DNA from 3 places in the Synechococcus sp. MIT2312 genome. Region 1 is predicted to be linked to each of the others. Evidence: predicted binding sites of a transcription regulator. Region 1 holds the regulator's gene; each other region holds the start of a gene.

Region 1 (7,219 bases):
CCTCAGGGCCGCTATGGCACAACGCACTCGATTGGGCGATCTGCTCCGTCCCCTCAACTCCGAGTACGGCAAGGTTGTCCCCGGATGGGGAACCACCCCTGTCATGGGCATCTTCATGGTGCTGTTTCTGGTTTTCCTGCTGGTCATTCTTCAGCTCTACAACCAGTCCTTGATCCTTGAAGGAATCAACGTGAACTGGAACGGCGGCGCCTGATTCGGTCCGCTCATCACCTTCCATGAACATCTTCGGCATCGGACTCCCTGAGATGGCCGTCATCGGAGCCGTCGCGCTTCTGGTGTTCGGACCAAAGCGTCTGCCTGAATTTGGCCGGACGCTTGGCAAAACGCTCAAAGGTTTTCAGACAGCCTCCAAAGAATTCGAGCGCGAAATCAGTAAAGCGATGGCTGATCCGGAGGAACTTCCACCCTCCTCGCCTTCAGATTCAGCGTCATCGCCAAAGGCTTCTGAGGACTGACCGGTGATTGAGAGTGGTGACCTCCGTCTGGTGGTCGGACTGGGCAATCCCGGTGAAAAATATGCATCGACACGGCACAACGTCGGATTCATGGCTCTTGAGTTGCTGACCACTCGTGAGGGTGGACGTTTCAAGCCGATGTCAAAGCTTCAGGGTGATCTCGCTGATGTCGGCTCCGGTAGTGCTCGACTCAGGCTGCTGATGCCGCAGACCTACATGAATGACAGTGGTCGTTCGATCCGCGCAGCACTGGATTGGTTTGATCTCGGGATTCATCAGCTGATCGTGCTCGTTGATGACATGGACTTGCCGCTGGGACGGTTGCGACTGCGTGCGCGCGGTGGTGCCGGTGGACATAACGGCTTGAAAAGCACCATTCAGCATCTCGGCACTCAGGAGTTCGCCCGCCTTCGCATTGGCATCGGTGCTCCTGGTCGCAATCCCGAGGAGCGTCGTGCCCGCACGGTGTCCCATGTTCTCGGTCAGTTCAATCGGGCTGAGGAACCATTGCTCCAAGACGTGCTGAGGGAAGTGTTGTCCGGCCTCGAGCACATTCAGCGACAAGGCCTGGATCGGGCAGGGAACGCCATCAATTCTGTGAATCTGGTGCCTGACCTTGATGGCGATCCGGCCTGATGGCACGCCTGCCTGTCACGACGGCTCATCTTCGGGTGCACCAGCACAGCTTTCGAGACAAGTGTCTGCAGGGAGAGGTCCAGGCGGGTGGATTCACCTGGACCTTTCACTGGTTGTTTGATCGGGGTGAGCTGAGTGTGGAACCCTCCCTGGGTAGAGCCTTGATCCAGGACGCCCTGCTTCGCTTCCTTGTGAAATCCGACTACAGGTTGGAAGCCGGTGGTGACTACAGCTTCACAGTGCGGGCCCGTTTCTGAGAGGCGCGGGTCCAGGCCACAGGATCTTGCGGCCGAGCTCTGATTCAAGAATCACCAGGGCTGCAACGGCATCCAGTTCGCTGGGGGGCAGCAGCAGGCCCTGGGGAATCAATCGCCGCCATCCCCGTGGGGGCCACAGCTGCCAATAGCGCTTGCGTGCCTGCAGTGTGGTGCCGCGCTCGTCCACCACTTTGACTGGAAGATCCTCAGGGAGCTGGTGTCTCAAGCTGTTGCTGGCGGTGCCATTCCCCAGCACCAAGAATTCAATCGGTGCGTCCTGCCTCCAGCACTGCAGGGTGTCCAGCACCGCTTCAGTTGCCACAACGTCCCCTTCGATGACGCAGTCTCTGGTGCAATCGACCAGGACCAGGCCGCACTTGTTGCGCCCTGGGTCAACCGAGACGATCCGGCTCATGGACTGTCGTCCTGGAGCGTTGATGTTGGGCGCAGTGGGCGGCTTGGACGCAGCTTGATGGCAATGGGATCGGCGGTTTCACTGCGCCGCACCGCAACGGCCTCGAGTTCAACCCGTCCACCGCTGCGCTCGGTCAGCTCCCGGGCGAGCGTGTTGACGGCGTTGGCATCAAATTGAAGGCCTTGGCTCAGGGAGCCTCTTCGGCGCACCTCCGCCAGTGTGGATGCCAGCAGCAGGTTGATGCGGTTTCGCACCGCTTCTGGATTGGTGTCCTGCCCGGCAACAGTGGCTTTGGCCAGAACTTCTCCCTCCATGGTGATGGCCACATTGGGACGCACATCCGGGAAGGCGTAAACCACGTTCTCGCCTCGCAGCACATTGGCCGCCGAGCGCAGTAGCACCACCCAGGTGCCAGGCTTTCGGATGGCTTGTTCCAGCCTTTCAATGTCCTGGCGGGGCACGAGGATGATCTGACGATCAGGAGCCTGTCCAGGCAGAACTTTCTGAAAAGCCTGCAGATTGGCTTCCCGAAGCACCTGGTCAATCACTTGTCGGGCTTGATCAGGACGATCGAGCTTGAGCGTGACAGTGGCCAGCGGCTGACCACTGCTGATGGCCACATCTCCCCGCCGCAGCGCTAGCAGGTTCTTTTCCAGTTGCTGGAGCTCCGCTTCACCTGAGCTGATGCGCTGACGCACCGCCCGAAGTTCATCATCCGTGCGTTGGATTTCCGCATCGCGGTTGCGCACGTCCTGGCTGAGTCTCCGCCGTTCTGCCTCCAGTCGGCGCGTCTGCTCCTGAAGGGGTTGAAGTGTGCTGCGCAGCTCAGCTGCCCGTGCCTGCGCGTCAGCCAGGATCTTTCTGGCTTTGATTTCATCGGCCCGAGCTTCTGCGAGTTGCTGCCGGGCCTGTCGCTGAGCCTTGCGGCTTCCCTTCAGATCTGAGCGGCTGCTGCGTAGACGGGCTTCGAGGTCATTGAGTTCAAACAGACCAACGCGCAGCTGACGGCTCACCAGCAGCATCAGCCCGAGCGACAAGGCACTGATCAGGCTCCCCGTGAGCACAGTGATCACCACTGCGGTTTGACGCGGCCGAAGACCGAAAAGGCTCAGCCGGGCTTTGCCGACCCTCGAACCCAGTCGATCACCAAGGGTGGAAAGCACCCCCCCGAGGATCAGCAGGGACAGCAGCAGAAGCCAGCCGGTCACGGAGGGTCAAACATGCGGCAGGCCGCTGAATTGCTGCCCATCTTCACCTGTCGCGGGGTTAACTGAAACGTTTGGCCAGTGCAATCGGGTCCAAAACAGTGATCTTCTTGCGGTCAATTTCGACCAGGCCTGAATTGCGTAGATCGCCAAGCAGTCGCGTGATCGTGACACGCGTCGATCCGATCGCTTCAGCGATCGCCTGATGAGACAAGCGCAGGTCAATGGTGATGCCCTGGGGGCCAGGCATCCCGAAGTCCCTGCAGAGAACAAGCAGAAAACTCACCAAACGGGAGGACATATCCCGGTGCGTGAGGGTCTCAATCATCGTCTCCGTCTGCAGAATCCGGCTGGAGAGACCTTGAAGTAAAAGCAATCCCACGCTGGTGTTCGCTTCGATCGCCTGGCGAACGGAGCTCGCCGGGGCTGTGACCATTTCCACTCTGGTGAATGCCACGGAGTGATAAAACCGATCGGAGCGATGGCCGGTGAGGAGTGAGAGAACGCCAAACAGGCTGTTTTCTCTCAGCAGGGCAACGGTGATCTCTTCCCCGGACTCATACACCCTCGATAAACGGACGGCTCCTCGTCGTATCAGATAAACGCGTTCGGCCGGGTCTCCTGGAAAAAAAATGGTCTTGTTCCGTTCCACCATTTCGGTGCTGGCACCTTCCAGATCACGGATCACTTCCAGCAGGGTGCGGCTGGCGGGGTTGGGCGCATTGGTGAGGCTTGTTTCTGCGGATCGCCCAGGCTGGGGAGCAGTCCGACTAAAGCCGCGCATCACTTCGGCCATGACCAACGCATCAATGCGGGGAAGTTAAGGAGCGATGCGCGGTCACCCTGTAGCAACGAACACGGTTCTCCTGGCTCAGTTCTCATGCAGGGCATCCAGCTGTGCAGCCATGAGCTGCTTCAACCCTGGTTCAGCAAGGTCCAGCAGCCTGTTGAGCTGCTGGCGACTGAATGGTGCACCTTCGGCAGTGCCTTGCAACTCCAATAGATCTCCGGAGTTGTTCATCACCACATTGAGATCGACATCGGCTCGACTGTCTTCGCTGTAGTCCAAGTCCAGCAGAGCATGCCCCTCGATCAATCCAACAGAGACAGCCGCCACCTGGTTGATGACCGGATTGGTGCTGACGCGATCTTGTGCCAGCAGCCGCTCGCAGGCTTTTTGCAGAGCGAGCCATGCCCCTGTAATCGCCGCAGTCCGCGTTCCCGCATCCGCCTGAATCACATCGCAGTCGATCAGCAGGGTGTTTTCACCCAATGCCTTCATATCGATTGCCGCGCGAAGGCTGCGGCCGATCAGGCGCTGGATCTCCTGGGTGCGTCCTGACAGTTTCATCAGTTCCCTGCGCTGGCGATCAGGGGTGGATCCCGGCAGCAGGCGATATTCAGCGCTGAGCCACCCCAGGCCCTGATCCCGTCGCCAGCGCGGGACGCCGTCTTCCTGGCAGACGCTGCAGAGCACGGTGGTGCGTCCGGTGCGCACGATGACGGAGCTCAGAGCGAAGCCCATGGGATCCCAGTCGATTGAGAAGGCCCTGAGGTCGGCGGGTTGACGGCCATCGTTGCGCTGGGTCTCGCTCATGGGGGAACCGGATCGGGATCTTGAGCCTGCCAGTTGGCGTAGAGACACCAGGGATGGTGTCAAAGGGATTGTGATTTGCGCTTTCGCCGCTAGATTCAAGTTCCGCTGGATCGACTCGATTCCAGTCACGATGGACGCGACCGTGATGACCGCCAGCCTGAGCCCAAGCCATCGACCCCGCCAGCAGAGCGGTGCCGATCATCAGGCTCTGAACCGTGCGGGTTTGCATCCCCTGCCCTCGCTCCAGCCCCAGCAGCCCCTGCATCTTGTGTCCCCTGAAGGGCAGTTGCAGGTGCATACCGCCCCTTATCGAGGAAGTTTCGGCACCGTGTTGAGTCAGGCCTTGCGTTCTGCTGGGCTTGGCAGTCGTGTTGCAGTGATGCAGTTCCTCAAAGGTGGCGTTGCTCAGGGGCCTGATGCGGCGATCACGCTCTGCGATCGCATGGTCTGGATGCGGCCTGCGGTGATGGGATGTCTTTCGGATCAGGCCAGTTCGGCCGACCCCGCAACCGTGGATGCTGTCCAAGCCGTCTGGCAGATCTGTCGCCGCCACCTGGCTACCGGTGGTCTTGATCAGTTGGTGCTGGATGAACTTGGCTTGGCCATTGCTCTTGGCTACCTCAACGAAGCTGAGGTGCGTGACAGCCTGGATGCACGTCCTGGTTCCATGGATGTGATCATCACAGGACCGTCGATTCCGGACTCTCTTATGGGTCTGGCCGACCAAGTGACGGAACTGCGCAGGGGTTTCTGATGCTCAAAAATGACCGTTGGATCACGGAACAGGCTGCCGCTGGCATGCTCGAACCCTTCCAGAAAGGGTTGGTTCGGCATCTCGATCCTGAGCAGAAGCTGACACCTGTGCTCAGCTTCGGTTGTTCCTCATACGGCTACGACCTGCGTCTGTCGCCTCAGGAATTTCTGATCTTCAAGCATGTTCCTGGAACCGTGATGAACCCCAAGCGGTTCAACCCTGGAAATCTTGAACCAACCGAACTTCACCATGACGACGATGGTGACTATTTCATCCTTCCGGCTCATTCCTACGGCCTGGGTGTGGCTCTTGAGAAGATGAAAGTCCCACCGAACATCACCGTGATCTGTCTCGGAAAGAGCACCTATGCGCGGCTGGGAATCATTGTGAACACCACACCGGCTGAAGCCAGCTGGGAGGGGCATCTCACCCTTGAATTCAGTAACAGTTCAGGAGCTGACTGTCGCATCTATGCCAATGAAGGCATCTGCCAGTTGTTGTTTTTTGAAGGCGATCCCTGCGACACCACTTACAGCGATCGGCAGGGCAAATACCAGCATCAACCCGAGCGGGTGACACTGGCCAAGGTTTAAATCGCTAAGACTTAAATCGCCAAGGTTGAAGTCGGGCCGGTTGAAGTTGGCAGTTTGCGATCCTGCTCCGATTCAGGGCGCAAGGCGCGCCTTGTGCAGGCGGTTTTTTTCGTACCAGTCAGCAAACTCAGGTGCCCAGCTCTGAAGATGGGGCCACATCAGGTCACAAAGTTCCCTGATTTCCTGTTGCGCGTCGAGTTTGGAACGCAGGTCCAGGAAGTGAAGAAAGGCTCGCAGACTGAAGCTGACAACAAAGTGCTGTCGGTAGTCGAACGGGAGAATTCCACGGGCATGCTCCTCGGAAAAGCCGTCGCGCAATAGATCGCGATAGCGCTCCGCAGCTTGTTGGCAGAGTTTCAGATCGATGAGCCGTTGCTCATTGACGTAGGTGTATTTCTTGCCCAGTCGGTCTCGGTACTCCCCAACCGGACGCAGGTAAAAGACTTCCTCGAGATCGAGTTCCCCTTCAGCAGCTCTGCAGATGCGCTCGCCGGTGTATCGCATCGATTGCACATCAAAGCTCACGCCCACTCGGTGCGTTCGCGCCTGCTGCATCACCGAGTGGGGAAACCAGCCAACGTTCAACACGATCTGAGCATGTTCCAGTGGGCCGTAATGACCCTTCATGCCACCCAGCAACCGCTTGATGCAAATTTCTCCAGCCCTCGTTTCGTCCGGCCACTGGTCGCGTTCCATCACCACGAACCCTTCGCTGTAATCCTGGTGCATGCCTGCGTACACGCTCTGTTGAGGATTGGGCGTGGCGGCGATCAATTCGACCCGGAAGCGGGAATCCATGAGGTTTTGGGGTTTCGGGTACGGGATGTTCGGTCGATCATCGCCTCTCCGGTCAGCATCGACCGGATTTAGGCGTGGCTTCTTGGACCGGTGGAATCCGCCGAGGCGGTCTCAGGCAGAGCACTCGTGCTGCCCACTCCGGCGAGAGCTGGAAGTGGGCTGCCGTCGATCAAGGCATTGGCGATCGAATTCAGCTCGGTTTCACTGCGTGCTCCGAGCGAGCGGCCTCGCATTGTGCCGTCTGCGGAGAACAGGTTCAGCTGCGGGATTCCAGTGACGTCGTAGCGATCGGTCAGGTCGAGCCAGCGCGGATTGTCGATGTTGACCAGAACCACATCCAGGCCAGCACTGTGGCTTTGTTCAACCTCCAGCATTGCTGGAGCCATTTCGCGGCAGACCTCACACCAGTCGGCATAAAACTCGAGGATGGTGGGCCGGCCGTTGCTGAGTGCAACTTCTGGCGACAATGAGCGTCTGGCGAGCTGATC
Region 2 (7,219 bases), 900 kb from region 1:
ACCCTTGGCGCTGCGTCGCCATCTCCCGAGGTTTTGGCTGATCGCCACACTGGGTGGTGTTGCAGCCCTTTGTGGTTATGCCTACTGGTGGGAACAGCAGTTGCCGGGTCGGCTGCGTGAAGCAGCGTCACGCGGAGATCTTGAGGCCTGCCTGAGCTACGGCGAACAGCTTGCGGCACTGCGATGGCTGGACCGGGAAGCACCCAGTGAACAGGCGGTCTGCCGTCGCCGTCAGGCTGAACTTGCCTGGGAAGGAGGCGACAGCAGCCAAGCACTCACCCTGCAGTCACAGCTTGTCAACTCGAATGTTGGCAGTGAAGAGCAGCGAGGCAGAGATCGGTCCAGATTGCTCCAGTGGCGACAGACCCTGCGCGAGCGGGCACTGGATCAGTTCAGAGCGGGAGATCTCGAACAGGCCCTCATCACTCTCAGGCCACTGGAACGTCAGGGCCAGAGGCCGGGAACACAGCTGAGCGACAGCCTGCGCGAGACCTGGAACCGCAACAAAGTCGATCACGAGCGGCTGAGGGACAAAGTGCAACGACAGCAGTGGTGGGAAGCACTGAGCGTGCTGAATCAACTGGACCACCCCTGGTGGCAGACCCATGCGCTACCTCTGCGCAGACAGGTGGAGGAAGCCATCCAGAATCTGCGCGATCGGCAGGAGCATCACAGCCATGGGGCTCTACCTGCTCACACGGTCGATCCTGAACGACTGAATACAGCTGTGGAAGAGCGGCTGTCCAGCGGCATGGATCCGTGGAGTGCCTTTGTTGCCGGGTGTGCTGATCTGGGCGGCGTTCTGGTTGAGGAAGGACCGGAGAGCCTCTGCAAGGCGAAGAGACGATGAAGACCATGCACTGGCAGGAGATTCAGTTCGCTGCCTGAACACTCCTCAGGAAAACGCCTTCCTCTCCATCAACATCCAGGAGTCTGAGCTCGATGGTTTCGCTCCGCCGCGTGGGAACGGATCGACCGCAGAAATCAGGCTGAATCGGCAGCTCCCGATGACCGCGGTCCACCATCACCAGCAGCATCACCCTGCGGGGCCGTCCCCAGGCCTGGATCGCTTCCAAAGCAGCACGGACGGTACGTCCGGTGAAAATCACGTCATCGACCAACAGCACATCACGTCCTTCGACGCTCACCGGCAGCTCAGTCGCCTGCACAGGCCTCATGGCCACTCGCTCGAGATCATCGCGATGGAAGGTCGGATCGAGCGTGCCCTGAGCAATCTCCCGACCGCTCTGCTCTTGAAGGAATCGGGCCAGCACCGCTGACAACTGAACACCACGGGTGGGAATTCCCAGCAGTAGCAGCTGCTCGACCTCTCCCACGCATTCAAGAACCTGGGAAGCCAGGCGCGACAGAGTTCTGCCGACGTCCTCGGCTGAAAGGATCTCGATCCGCTCACTGTTCCCAGACGTCACCATGACCGATGCAGTGGGATAGACGACTGTATGTCGGATATCACCTGCCAGATCCGCAAAAGCTGACCATCGTCAGCACAAGAGTTCACCAGCGGCGTGATCCGGGGGTAACTTATGAATCTAGAGAAGACCTTAAGAACGGATAGAGCTGAGTGAACGTCGCCGATCGCCATACAGGACGACCAAGCAGGGAGCGATCCATTGCTCCCGTTGTTCTGGCGATCCTGGACGGGTGGGGCGAGCGCAGCGATGCCAGTCACAACGCCATCCGAGCCGCCAGTACTCCCGTCATCGATGCGCTGCGTCACGCCTACCCCCAGACGCTGATTGAGGCAAGCGGCGCCTATGTGGGATTGCCTGATGGGCAAATGGGCAATTCCGAGGTCGGGCATCTCACCATCGGCGCGGGCAGGATCATCCGCCAGGAACTCGTGCGGATCGGCGACACGGTTCGCGACAACCAGTTGCGTGCCGTTCCGAAACTGCATGAACTGGCCGAACGTCTGCGTGCAAGCAACGGAACGCTTCACCTACTGGGCCTCTGCTCGGACGGTGGCGTGCACAGCCACGTGGATCACTTGTGCGGACTGCTGCGGTGGGCAGCCGACGAAGACCTGAAACACGTTGCGATCCATGCGATCACCGATGGACGGGACACCCCCACGCAGAGTGCTCCGATCTACTTGAAGCAGGTTGAGGACACCATCCAGTCCTGTGGAGTCGGTGAAATCGCCAGCATCTGTGGCCGTTACTGGGCGATGGACCGCGACAGGCGCTGGGAGCGCACAGCCCGCGCCCATGAACTGCTCACTTCCCCTGAGGTTCCGGTGAGCGAGCTGTCGGCGGCTGAAGTGCTGCAAGCCAGCTACGACGGCGGCACCACCGATGAGTTCGTTGAACCCACGCGTCTGAAGGCGACCCATCTGAACGATGGCGATGCCCTGCTGATGTTCAATTTCAGGCCCGACAGGGCCCGACAGATCATTCAGTGCCTGGCGAGGAACGACTTCGCCGATTTCGAACTCCCCCATCAGCCTCAGCTGGACGTGGTCACGTTCACGCAGTACGAAGCCGGGCTGCCTGTGGAGGTGGTCTTTCCTCCCGAGTCCCTTGATGACCTGCTGGGCCAGGTGGTGGCATCACACGGACTGCGCCAGTACCGAACGGCTGAGACAGAGAAATACCCCCATGTCACCTATTTCATGAACGGTGGCGTTGAGCAGCCGCTGGAGGGAGAAGACCGTCATCTGGTGCCCTCCCCACGCGTCGCCACCTATGACCTGGCCCCGGCCATGAACGCCGAAACCCTCACCGTGAGCTGCATCGAAGCCATCGAAAAGGGGATCTATTCGCTGGTGGTGATCAATTACGCCAATCCAGACATGGTCGGACATACCGGCGTGATGGAGGCCGCCGTCGAAGCCATTGAGACAGTGGATCAGTGCATCGGACGATTGCTCGATGCCGTGGGACGCATGGGAGGAACGATGATCATCACTGCAGACCATGGCAACGCCGAGCGGATGCAGGGCGATGACGGTCAAGCCTGGACGGCACACACCACCAATCCCGTTCCTCTGGTTCTTGTGGAGGGGGAACGCAGAAAACTGCGCGGCATGGGCAATGCGATCCGCCTGAGGGATAACGGCGGGCTTGCTGACATCGCACCCACTCTTCTGCAGCTGCTCGATCTCGAGAAACCCGATGCCATGACCGGCAGCACCCTGATCGAACCAATCGAGACGCCTGTGCCCTCCACCGCTCGCCTGCCACAACCGGTCTGATCGGCTCGGACATAAGATCTGCCCATGATTACCACCGTTCTCTCCTGGATCTGGATCGGCAGCGGCCTTTTGCTGATCCTGTTTGTGCTGCTGCACAGCCCCAAGGGTGATGGCATGGGTGGACTTGCCGCCAGCGGTAGCACCTCGTTCACAAGTGCCAGCAGCGCTGAAGCGACCCTCAATCGCATCACCTGGACCACCCTGGCGATCTTTCTCACGCTGGCTGTGATCCTGAGTGCCGGCTGGCTGAACTGAATCAGCAGGGCCGACATCAACAGGTCCAAGCAGATCGCGACTTAACGAAACTGGGGAGAGCCGATCCTTTCCGGGTAAGCCTCCTCACCATGCTCACGCACATCAAGGCCGAGGTTTTCAGCCTCTTCCGTCACTCGGAAAGGAAGACCAAGGCCTCTCAAGACTGCTGCGATCAGCAGAGTCCCAAGCGCAGCCAACCCATAGGTCACCAACACGGCCTGAACCTGGCCACCGATCAAGGCCAGCCTGCCCTTGTCAGCGAGAACCTGACCTGCTGGGTGACTGGAGATCAGTTCCGCACTTGCAAAGACACCGGTCAGGATCGCGCCAACCGTGCCGCCAACACCATGAACAGCAAAGGTGTCGAGGGAATCATCAAAGCGCAGTGAAACCTTGAGCTGAACTGAGCAGTAACAAAGCAGACCGGTGATCGCACCGATCGCCATCCCGGCCCCCGGCGTGACAAAACCAGCTCCAGGGGTGATGCCCACCAAACCGGCCACAGCACCGGTCGCCATGCCGACAGCAGTGGGCTTGCCATCACGCCATGTTTCGATCAGCGACCAGGCAACCAGTCCTGTGGCTGCAGAAATATGGGTGGTGGTGAACGGTAGCTCCGCACCATGCACCGAGAGCTGACTGCCGCCGTTGAAGCCGAACCAGCCGAACCAGAGCAGACCAGTACCAAGAAGGATCTGGGTCACATCGTGGGGAGGACGAATGGAATTGGGCCACTGTTTTCGCCAACCCACCAGGCCCGCAAGCAGCAGTGCCGACACGCCCGAGCTGATATGGACCACGGTGCCACCGGCAAAGTCGAGATCCTTGCCCAGAAAACCACCGCCCCAGAGCATGTGGGCCAATGGGGCGTAAACCACCAGCAGCCAGACAGGCGTGAACACACACCAGAAGCGGAAACTGATCCTTTCCACCAGAGCACCGGAAATCAGGGCCGGCGTGATGATTGCGAACATCCCCTGGAAGAGGGCGAAGCTCAGACCTGGAATTGCCAAACCATCCCAGATGTCCGGCACGTTCTCCAGCATCGCGAAGGAGAAGGGATTACCGATCACTCCATTCAGAGCGCCGCCGTCAGAGAAGGCAAGACTGAATCCGAAGCTGACCCACACCAGCGTGGCAATGCCCATCATCACGAAGCTCATCGCCATCGTGTTGAGCACATTGCGAGCCTGAACGAATCCGCCGTAGAAGAACGCCAATCCAGGGGTCATCAGCAGCACAAGGGCTGCCGAGGTCAGGATCAGAGTGTTATCGGCGGCCGAAAGCGCGGCATCACCTGCATATGCAGGAAACAGGGCAGAACTCAGCAGCTGAAACGCTGGAACCACCAGAAAGGCGATCAAAAATCGCCTCAGACGAGGCTGAAACACGTATTTTCTGTAACCCTCGATACCATTCCAGAACCTCGGCGCCAAAAACTGTTCATTGCGAACATTTTGAGAGGCGCTTGGAGTGATCCAGTCCTGAGACGTCGAGCAGGCAACAAAAAAGCCCCGCTGCTGCGGGGCTTGACGGACCGCCCAGGCGGCCCTGATCGAGAAGCTGCGACTCAGTAGTCGAAATCGCCACCGCCCATGCCGCCTCCGGCTGGTGCGGCTTCTTTTTTCTCGGGCATGTCGGCAACGATGCATTCGGTGGTCAGCACCATGCCTGCGATTGACGCAGCATTCTGCAGACCGGAACGAGTCACTTTCGCAGGATCCACGATGCCTGCGGCCAGCATGTCGACATAGTCACCGTTGGCGGCGTTGTAGCCATCGTTGAAGTTCTTGGCCTTCACGTTTTCAGCCACAACAGCACCGTTGACACCTGCGTTCTCAGCGATACGCATCAGCGGTGCAGTCAGAGCGGCAGCCACGATGTTGGCTCCGATCAGCTCTTCACCCTCAAGGCTGGAGGAGGCCCACTGCTCAAGCGTTGGAGCCAGGTGAGCAAGGGTGGTGCCACCTCCGGGAACGATGCCTTCTTCAACAGCAGCCTTGGTCGCGTTGATGGCGTCCTCAAGCCGAAGCTTCTTGTCCTTCATCTCGGTTTCGGTGGCAGCACCCACCTTCACCACGGCAACACCACCGGCGAGCTTGGCCAGTCGCTCCTGAAGCTTCTCCTTGTCATAGGTGGACTCGGTTTCGTCCATCTGCTTACGGATCTGCTCACAACGCGCTTTGACAGCCACGTCGTTGCCTTCGGCCACGATGGTGGTGGTGTCCTTGTTGATGGTCACGCGACGCGCAGTGCCCAGCATCTCGATTTTGGCGTTCTCAAGCTTCAGGCCGGCATCTTCAGTGATCAACTGACCATTGGTCAGCACAGCCATGTCTTCCAGCATGGCCTTGCGGCGGTCACCAAAACCGGGAGCCTTCACCGCAGCCACATTCAAGACACCGCGGAGACGGTTCACCACCAGGGTGGCAAGAGCTTCCTTCTCAATGTCCTCAGCGATGATCAGCAGAGGCTTGCCGGTGCGGGCAATCTGCTCGAGCACAGGCACGAGATCCTGCACGAGACCGATCTTTTTGTCGGTGAGCAGAATGTAGGGCTCGTCCAGGACGGCTTCCATTCGCTCGGTGTCAGTGGCGAAATAGGGAGAGATGTATCCCTTGTCGAAGCGCATTCCCTCGGTGACCTCCAGTTCGGTGGTCATCGACTTGCCCTCTTCAAGGGAAATGACTCCTTCCTTGCCGACTTTGTCCATGGCATCGGCGATCATCCGACCCACTTCCTCGTCATTACCAGCGGAAATGGTGCCCACCTGGGCGATGGCATTGCTGTCGGCAATCGGCTTGGCGTTTTCCTTGATCTTGTCGACCAGAAAATCGGACGCTTTGTCAATGCCCTTTTTCAGGGTGATGGCATTGGCACCGGCGGCAACATTGCGCAGGCCAGCTTTGACCATGGCGTGGGCCAGAACGGTCGCAGTTGTGGTGCCGTCACCGGCTGCGTCATTGGTCTTGGATGCAGCCTGGCGAATCAGAGCGACGCCGGTGTTCTCAATGTGGTCCTCGAGTTCAATCTCTTTGGCGATGGTGACGCCGTCATTGATGATCTGAGGAGCACCGAACTTCTTTTCCAGAACAACGTTGCGACCTTTGGGGCCGAGGGTCACAGCAACAGACTCGGCCAGGATGTCAATGCCTTTCTCGAGAGCGCGGCGAGCGTTCTCGTTGTAAATGATGCGCTTGGCCATGGGGGCGGAAATGGATGGGAAGGGATAGTTGGTGACTACCGACCTGTCTCAGGTGCGTGGCAGTCAGGAGCCGGTCAGTTGACGATGGCGAGGATGTCCTTCTCGGACAGGAGCACGAACTCATCGCTTCCGAGCTTGATGTCGGTGCCTGCGTACTTGCTGTAGAGGACCTTGTCGCCGACACCCACTTCAGGGGACTGGCGGGAACCGTCGTCGTTGCGCTTGCCGGGGCCAACCTGAACGACTTCACCCACCTGAGGCTTTTCCTTGGCGGTGTCGGGAAGCAGGATGCCGCCGGAGGTTTTCTCCTCGGATTCTGAAACCTTGACGAAAACGCGATCGCCGAGGGGCTTAACAGTGGAGACGCTGAGAGAAACAGCTGCCATGGGTTCTTGCAGGAGCAGGGACAGTGCGCCGAAGCGCCGATGCGACTCGAGCTGGCACTCAAGGTCGTCGAGTGCCAACCTATGTCCGGGTTCTGCACTTCGGCCACGGGACAAGCGTGCGGGTGACCGAACCACTCCCCCCACTCTCGCGACGGTGGT
Region 3 (7,219 bases), 1.1 Mb from region 1:
AGGAGGAGCGGCCAAACCGCGGATATCACTGATCAAAGCACCGGTTGAACGATCCAAGACATTGGAAAGGTAAGACCCCGTGTAGGGCAGCTCTTTCCCAAAACGGACTTGTTCAGATGTGAACGTGGCTGGATATTCCGTGCTGCTGCGGAATTCAGGCTTGTAAACCCAAGCCTTGCCGGCCTCCTCATCGAGCGTGATTTCCCAGATCGTTCCATCCACTCCGGAGACATCGCAACGCAGATAGACCTGATCGGCCTGAGCAGGGTTGAATCGCCCCTCCACGGCTGGAAGCAGAACCGCCCCAATCAGTGCCCCAACAGCAGAACCAACAACAACTCGACTGAGACTGTCCATTCACCGAAACAAGTTGGCGCAAGGTTCCTCGATCTCGACGCAGAACACATCCCTCCAGCGAGTGATCGTGCATCCTGGCGATCAGTAGAAATCCTGAACACCCTCAAAAGCCAACGCTCGAACGACGTGTCCTGCAGTCTCTGCACAGAAGTGAAGCAACTGAACAAGAACACCCACTTGGGGGATGGCCCCGAACTCAACCTGTCCTAGAAAGGCATCAGTGATGAGGTCTGCCAATGGCGATCCCAACCCCCATCTGCGCCTGTGAGCCCTGCAATTGCACCGTTGCCCCGGACTCTGCAGTCGAAAAAGATGGGAAGCTGTTCTGCTCTCAGCCTTGCGCTGATGGACATGCAGGCGGAGATCAGTGCTGCACCAGCTGCGAGTGCTGCTGATTCCTGAACACAGGCCTTGACGTCAGAAGCCCCACTCATCCGAGTGGGGCTTCTGTTCGCGAAAGAACAGACTTTGATCAACATGCCCGGGAACAAGGATGGACAAATCTCCCGTGCAGTTCGGTATCGCGGAAAACGACCATGATCTGTTGTTCAAAACCCTGAGACGGATTCAAAATCATCAATCAGGACGGAACATTCGAAACTCATGCCTGCAAAAAACAAAAACACAGACTGACAAGCAAACAGGCAAAATAGAGACATACATTGATATCATCAGTCAGAGCCACCGCGCTCATGACAACATTATTTAAGAAAAAACTGCCTCAAGAGAGCGAAAGCAAGCAGCACATAGAATCACATTCATGAAGCAACAAATCCTGAATTACGACCCAAGTCAATACCAATTCCAGGAATGGGCATGCGCAGTCTTAGGCATTTCAAACCTGGAACATGCACATGCATCAGACAAGGTTAAGAGGCTGAACAGAAGTCCAACTTCAAACCAGTTAACTGATGCCTTTGAAGATATTTTCGAGAATTACCGTAAATTCATATCAGACATCATCATCGGAAATATTGGCAACATCGACTCATACCAATGTCCACCATCCTTTCGTTTTCACTACTGCGGCAGAGGAAGCAGCGTTTTTCACAAGGATCGAGACTTTGGCGTTGAAGATGGAAGACTGAATGTTTGGGTACCACTCACCAATGTGTGGGGAAGCAATAGCCTCTGGGTCGAAAATCAAATTGATGCAAAAGATTTTGAGCCGTTGATCATGCATCCGGGGCAGGCTTTGGTTTTTGACGGCGTGAATCGTGGACACGGCTCAAAAATCAATACAACAAGCACGAGTCGTATCAGCTTTGACTTTCGCTTCATGCCAGGCCCCGGTCCTGCCCTTCCGACCTCCTACTGAAAAGAAACATTGGCAGGGTCGTCAAGTGGCTGAAATCTCTGAATCAAGCCAAGTCCATCATGAGTTTTTTCATCTCATGAAAAACTCTCCACAACGGAACCTATGGTCGACGCGAGAATAAAAAATGTACACACAGCGATAAAAACTCCAATGAGAACTGTTGGGTTGACATCACTGACAGCCTCTTCACTCAGAGCCTGAGCATTGCTATTAGTCACTTTGTCTTCCATACGAGGCATTGAAACTTTGCTGAGTTTATGAGACAAAGGGCCTGGAAATTCAGAAAGGCGTTGAAGGCCCCCTGAAAACACGGCAACCGTTAAAATTGATCGAGCCAAAAGAAGCATTCGCGATTGACCAATGTTGAATCGAGCAAGTTGCTTCATGAAACAACATCAATAAGACTGATTATTGAATGTTTTGGCTTGTTTCCTGAAGGGCAATGGGGCTTGAGAGCTGATCAGACGTTCCTTTCACCGCATGAGTGAATCGTTAGGCCTCAGTGATCACTCAATGGGATTGACAGATGCCTGAGGTCACTGGCTAGTGCAATCGCAGGAGGTCAAAACTTGCGGAGTTCTCGTTGCCGTCCGGTTCTTGAAGGGCGCAGCATTGAATCCTGCTGACCAGTTGTCATTTCTGCAGATGGCCTGTCGTTGTCGCACTCGCAGCGGGGTTCTTTGATCGCGAGAAAGATGACAGCAACAGCAAGGAGCGCAACAGCAATCGAGTTGATCGGTGCAGTTTTGTTGTTCATAGGGCCCAAGAACACCGGTCTCCGAAACGCCAATCGATCTCGGCATGTCCAATGGCGATCATCGCCGGCGGCAGATTGATCTCTTTAACAAACAGCTCAGCCACGGTCCGGTCGTAGACATTCATCTTGCGCAGGTGATTCGGAGAGCCCTCGCGGAAACAGGGGCAGCCCGCTTTTCCCTCAGTTCAGGACAATCGATGCAGGCCATCGACATCCGCTCCCCATCGGTTGTTCGACAGGCCTCAGCGTCACAGCAGTCGCTGATGAACACACACTCAGCAGCACCTGGAGTGCCATCAATCGATGGCTGCATCAGATCCTGCCTGCATCTGAGCTTGGGCAAATCACTTTCACTATTGGAGGTTTTGCCGTTCAAGGCAATGCGTGATTCCACCGATGCCAGATCCACCTCTGCAGGTGGAAAGTAAGGCCACGCAATCGGAGGAACCAGCCTTGGTCGACACTCCACCTGAGCAGATCGCAGAAGCAGACTGACTTCTGGCCCCTGCTCCAACAGTCTCAACAATCAACTGGGTTGGTCCTTTGGTCGGCAGACCTTGTGCGCCACGCCAATCGACGCTCCACTCGCACCGCCCTAGGTGCCCCAGGAGACAACAACCCGACTCCTAGAGCCCATGGCCCCAGGGCGCCTCTAGCCAGAAGCTTCGAACCCTTCCTTTCTCTACAAGCGATGGGTTGAACAATGCACAAACGAGCGACTTAGGCCGTCTTTCCATCCGGAAGGGCGGCCTTCCTCTTCAAGGCCAGCACTCGGGCCGGACACTGATTCAGATCTCGTCAATGAAAAAGCCTCGCCGAAACGAGGCAATGGGCCCTATCGAGGCTGGATCACCCTGTGTAGGGGACACCGCGATAAGCCAGCTGGGGGTGAAGGTCACGGGCTGCCTGCTGGCGACGAGCGTTGTAGTGCTCACGCCGGTAGGTGAGTTCAACACTCTGCTTTTGAACAGCAGTGTGATGAGGGGTGTAGGTCTGACCTCTGTAAGTGAGAGTTGTCATGGATGGTTCCTCGAAGCAAGTTCAGGTCCCCGTTCCTTGGCCTGAATCGAACTGCGCCTCTCCGAAAAGAGGTGAACGTTGTTGGTAGCTGTTGCTACAAACTTTTATAAGACAACTTTCAAGGGGTTGGTCGTTCAAGTGGATACAAAACGGACGAATTCCCCCTGCAAAAGGAACTCAGCTGGTCTGGTCAGATGTGGGGATAGGCATTCGCCAAGCCCCAAACCGCCAATGCTGTGATGCAGGCAAAGGTCATTGCCGCCCAGGCCGCTGTGCTGGAGCTGGAGCTTTTCGACAGTGGCAGCTGAATTTTGCGGGCCATCAAATCACAGTTCACTCATCTCCGTGGTGGCTCAATTCATCCCCGATCGCCAGTGATATCAGTGAGCCCTAACCATTCAGCATTTCAACGCAGAGAGTCGCTGGTTTTTTAGAACGCTTCAAGTCTCTGCTCAGACAGGGCAGACCAATTGCACCGCATTGGATCTGGAGGAAAACAAGAGCACAAAATTATCGCCATGGCCATTCAATCCAGTTTGCTCACGCAGCAAGTCAGTGCTGGCCAGAGCCAGGCCACAGGTCTCGCAGAACAACACCGGCAACGTTGCAGCACTGCCCTGCATGGCCTGAAGATCAAGGGCCTGCCGGACAGCACGCTGCGATCGTTCAAGACCGAGTCGCTCCACCAGAGCAGGCCAGAGATCGTTCACCGGTGCGCTGGCCGCGAAATCAACAGATGGATGAGACATCAGACAGGCAGCTGTTCAATCGCCACCACAATCATCTGCGGCGAAACCTCGATCACATCCAGAGGATCCTGGTTATCGAGGTAAGCCTCGAATGACGTAAAGCGCTCGATCCGCGGAGCCGCCTCCTTCACGGCACAGGCCGCTATCCAGTCGTTGTCGTCGGGCTTGACGGTCACGTAAGCCTGCAGAGCCTCCTCCAGGTCACCGCCATCACCGATGCCCTCCCCATGCCAGAACGCTTCGAAGAATTCAGACATCGGACACGGGGAACGACCGTGTTGATCATGACTCCGACCTTAGGAACTGCCCAGTGCTTAGACACTCAAGAATGGGACTTGAGGGACGTGCAGAACGATGCAGGATTCGCTGTTCAGACTTGATGGTCAGGTGGCACTGGTCACGGGATGCCGGCGTGGGATTGGTCAGGCCATGGCGGATGCACTGGCCGAAGCAGGAGCCGACATTGTTGGAATCAGCGCCTCGCTCAACCCCGACAGCAGTGAGGTGGGAGACGCGATTCAGAAGCGTGGCCGTCGATTTTCTGGTTTTCGCTGCGACCTCAGCGACCGCCATGCCGTCGACCGCGTGCTCGAACAGGTTCTGAGCCAGCATCCAGTCATTGACGTGCTGGTGAACAATGCCGGCATCGTGCGACGGTCTCCGGCAGAGCAACACAGCGATGCGCTCTGGGACATGGTGCTGGAGGTCAACCTCAGTGCAGCGTTCAGAGTGAGTCGCAGGATCGGGACGCTGATGCTGGAGCGCGGCAAGGGCAGCATCATTTCCACCGCCTCCGTGCTCAGTGATCAGGGTGGATTGAATGTGGCCAGCTATGCGGCCAGCAAAGCCGGCTTGGCCAACCTCACGCGCTCACTGGCCAATGAATGGGCCGGACGCGGCGTGAGGGTGAACGCCATTGCACCTGGGTACGTGAAGACAGACATGACCGAAGTGCTGCAGTCGGATCCACTGAGATCCAGACAGATCCTCGAACGCATTCCCGCCGGTCGCCTTGGATCACCCGATGACCTGCGCGGTCCGGTGGTGTTTCTGGCCAGTGATGCCTCGCGCTACATGCATGGAGAGACACTGGTCGTGGATGGCGGTTGGATGGGTCGCTGAGCTCTCAGAACGGAGCGTCCTGCTGAACGGCATGGCTAGACACGGGGCAGCGATGTCGGCAACCCATGCAAACGCTGGAGGAGTACTGCCGCAGGTTCAAGGATGCGGATGCCCGCTGGCCGGATCTGCCGGTCCCCGCCGATGACCGGGAACGATGGTGGGAGCGTTGGCTGGCGGAGCGAGAACCGAATGCATGCTGGGAGGATCTTCGTCAGCTGCTGCCGCAGTTGCTACTGCAGCCTGGAGTCGACGTTCACAGTGGCGATGCCTATCAACGGCTGGTGATGCGAGGAGAGCTTGCACAGACCGAAGATCTGGAACTGGCACCGGTCCTGCATGACCCTTCAGGAACGACGATCTCCATCGCGCAGCATCCGACCGGTGCCGTTCCGGTACTGACGTTCCGCAACCATGAGGATTTCGTGCTGGCAGTGCGCTGTCTGGCGCACCGCTGTGAAGCGGTTCCGATTCAGCCCACTGTGCACGCTCAGGCCATTTCAGGGCTGATCCACTGGGGTTTGATCCGTGAGTTGGGCGTGCAAGCGCGATGCCAGATCCTCCTGTTACACCGAGCTCCCTACGCCTCTCTATCAGTGGAAACCATTCAGGGTGAGCCACCAATGGAACGCTGGCTCGACCTGTCGCAGACCTGGAGGCTGGAACATGAACTCACCCATATCGCCTGCCGCAGGCTGGTTGGTGAGATGCGCATCAATCTCTACGACGAGATCGTCGCCGATGCCATGGGGATGACGGCAGCGCTTGGGCACTTCGATGCCGATCTGTTCCGGAGAGGTCTGGGCCTCTCGATCGAGGGAGTACCAGAAACACAGGCCAGGGCTCATGTCTACGTCTCAACGCTTGAGCCGAAACAGCATCATCAGGCCTTTCAGCTCACACTCCAACGTGTGGGCGAACTGGAAAGGCTGCTGGACGAGCAGCGCTGGCCAGGGCACTCGATGGCGTTGTTGGGACGACTGGTCCGCGGGCAGCTCAATCAACCGTTGACGGAGGCTGCAGGCTCAGAACTGGTGTCCTCAGAATTGGTGTGCGACTCATACCCGGCACAGCGCTGTTGATCGAGATGTTGGATGTGTCGACGTTCGCTGTAATAGAGCTCCTGAAAACGCAGGGCTTCAGCGTTGAGGTCTTCGAACATGGTGTGGATGCGCTGCTCCATGTCGACTTCCATCTCAACAGCCGGAGCTGACTGCTCCTCTTTCTCCTGCTCGATCAAGACGGCGATGCAACGCTCCAGGGTCTGCAGACGCTGACCAGTCCAGGCTTCCAGCAGATGCCGGCAGCGTTTATGGCTCTTCTGACGTTCGAGCATCGCTGCCGTGCCGCGCAGCTGATCCATCGGCCGAGCCAACGCAACACGCTGCAGTTCGCCCGGTTCAAGCAATGGCGTCAGACGCGTCACCAGATCGCTGTTGTCCAGCAGGAGCTGATCCGTGAGCAGTCGGGGCAGATCGAGATCTGCCAGTTCATCGCCGCGATCCTCACCGCGACTGATCGCTTCCAGACGCACACTGCCGAGATTGCCTTCCTCCAGATCCGTGATGCCAGACCAGAGCAGACGGTGATGCTGAAGCGCGAAATCCTCGAGCTCCCGACTCCTCAGTTCCTTGCGGATGCCAGCCCGATGGGACGGGCAATGCAGATACAGCAGCAGGATCTCAGCTTCTGAACGTTCACGCTGGGAGGCTTCACCAGCCTTTTCATGTCGGTTGGAACGGCCGTGCCAACGCTGACCTTGAACCTGCTGGCGAAGGTCGTCTTCAAGCTGCAGAGCCAGACGCCCCTGCCCACCGCTGAGGCGCTCGGCCACCTGCTGGATGTAGTGGGTGCGGATGGCGGACTGGGGAAGCTTGCCCAGCAACGCAACCAGCGAAG

The links. The regulator NtcA, encoded in region 1, controls nitrogen genes in cyanobacteria. The targets are predictions, from matches to a motif close to GTANCNNNNGNTAC.
Region 2: the regulator NtcA is predicted to act here: its motif matches at 4,870-4,883, upstream of AC6EI9_RS13025 (ammonium transporter).
Region 3: the regulator NtcA is predicted to act here: its motif matches at 3,537-3,550, upstream of AC6EI9_RS02375 (DUF4278 domain-containing protein).

What each region holds. Positions count from the first base shown of each region.
Region 1 covers NZ_CM186281.1:1,480,674-1,487,892, reverse strand. Annotated here, with positions in the region: gene psbH (photosystem II reaction center phosphoprotein PsbH) at 14-214, shown strand; gene AC6EI9_RS08720 (TatA/E family twin arginine-targeting protein translocase) at 237-476, shown strand; gene pth (aminoacyl-tRNA hydrolase) at 483-1,112, shown strand; gene AC6EI9_RS08710 (DUF3146 family protein) at 1,112-1,369, shown strand; gene AC6EI9_RS08705 (RuvC family protein) at 1,347-1,784, opposite strand; gene AC6EI9_RS08700 (DUF3084 family protein) at 1,781-2,992, opposite strand; gene ntcA (global nitrogen regulator NtcA) at 3,051-3,785, opposite strand; gene rph (ribonuclease PH) at 3,861-4,586, opposite strand; gene AC6EI9_RS08685 (cob(I)yrinic acid a,c-diamide adenosyltransferase) at 4,732-5,340, shown strand; gene dcd (dCTP deaminase) at 5,340-5,933, shown strand; gene thyX (FAD-dependent thymidylate synthase) at 6,006-6,731, opposite strand; gene AC6EI9_RS08670 (thioredoxin domain-containing protein) at 6,800-7,219, opposite strand, start outside.
Region 2 covers NZ_CM186281.1:2,385,136-2,392,354, reverse strand. Annotated here, with positions in the region: gene AC6EI9_RS13045 (hypothetical protein) at 5-850, shown strand; gene pyrR (bifunctional pyr operon transcriptional regulator/uracil phosphoribosyltransferase PyrR) at 873-1,433, opposite strand; gene gpmI (2,3-bisphosphoglycerate-independent phosphoglycerate mutase) at 1,583-3,214, shown strand; gene secG (preprotein translocase subunit SecG) at 3,239-3,469, shown strand; gene AC6EI9_RS13025 (ammonium transporter) at 3,511-4,833, opposite strand; gene groL (chaperonin GroEL) at 5,040-6,674, opposite strand; gene groES (co-chaperone GroES) at 6,749-7,060, opposite strand.
Region 3 covers NZ_CM186281.1:361,439-368,657, reverse strand. Annotated here, with positions in the region: gene AC6EI9_RS02405 (hypothetical protein) at 1-357, opposite strand, end outside; gene AC6EI9_RS02400 (hypothetical protein) at 564-791, opposite strand; gene AC6EI9_RS02395 (phytanoyl-CoA dioxygenase family protein) at 1,118-1,675, shown strand; gene AC6EI9_RS02390 (hypothetical protein) at 1,750-2,061, opposite strand; gene AC6EI9_RS02385 (hypothetical protein) at 2,429-2,557, opposite strand; gene AC6EI9_RS02380 (hypothetical protein) at 2,554-2,955, opposite strand; gene AC6EI9_RS02375 (DUF4278 domain-containing protein) at 3,282-3,452, opposite strand; gene AC6EI9_RS02370 (hypothetical protein) at 3,643-3,774, opposite strand; gene AC6EI9_RS02365 (hypothetical protein) at 3,905-4,201, opposite strand; gene AC6EI9_RS02360 (hypothetical protein) at 4,201-4,458, opposite strand; gene AC6EI9_RS02355 (SDR family oxidoreductase) at 4,556-5,323, shown strand; gene AC6EI9_RS02350 (DUF7005 family protein) at 5,389-6,402, shown strand; gene dnaG (DNA primase) at 6,321-7,219, opposite strand, start outside.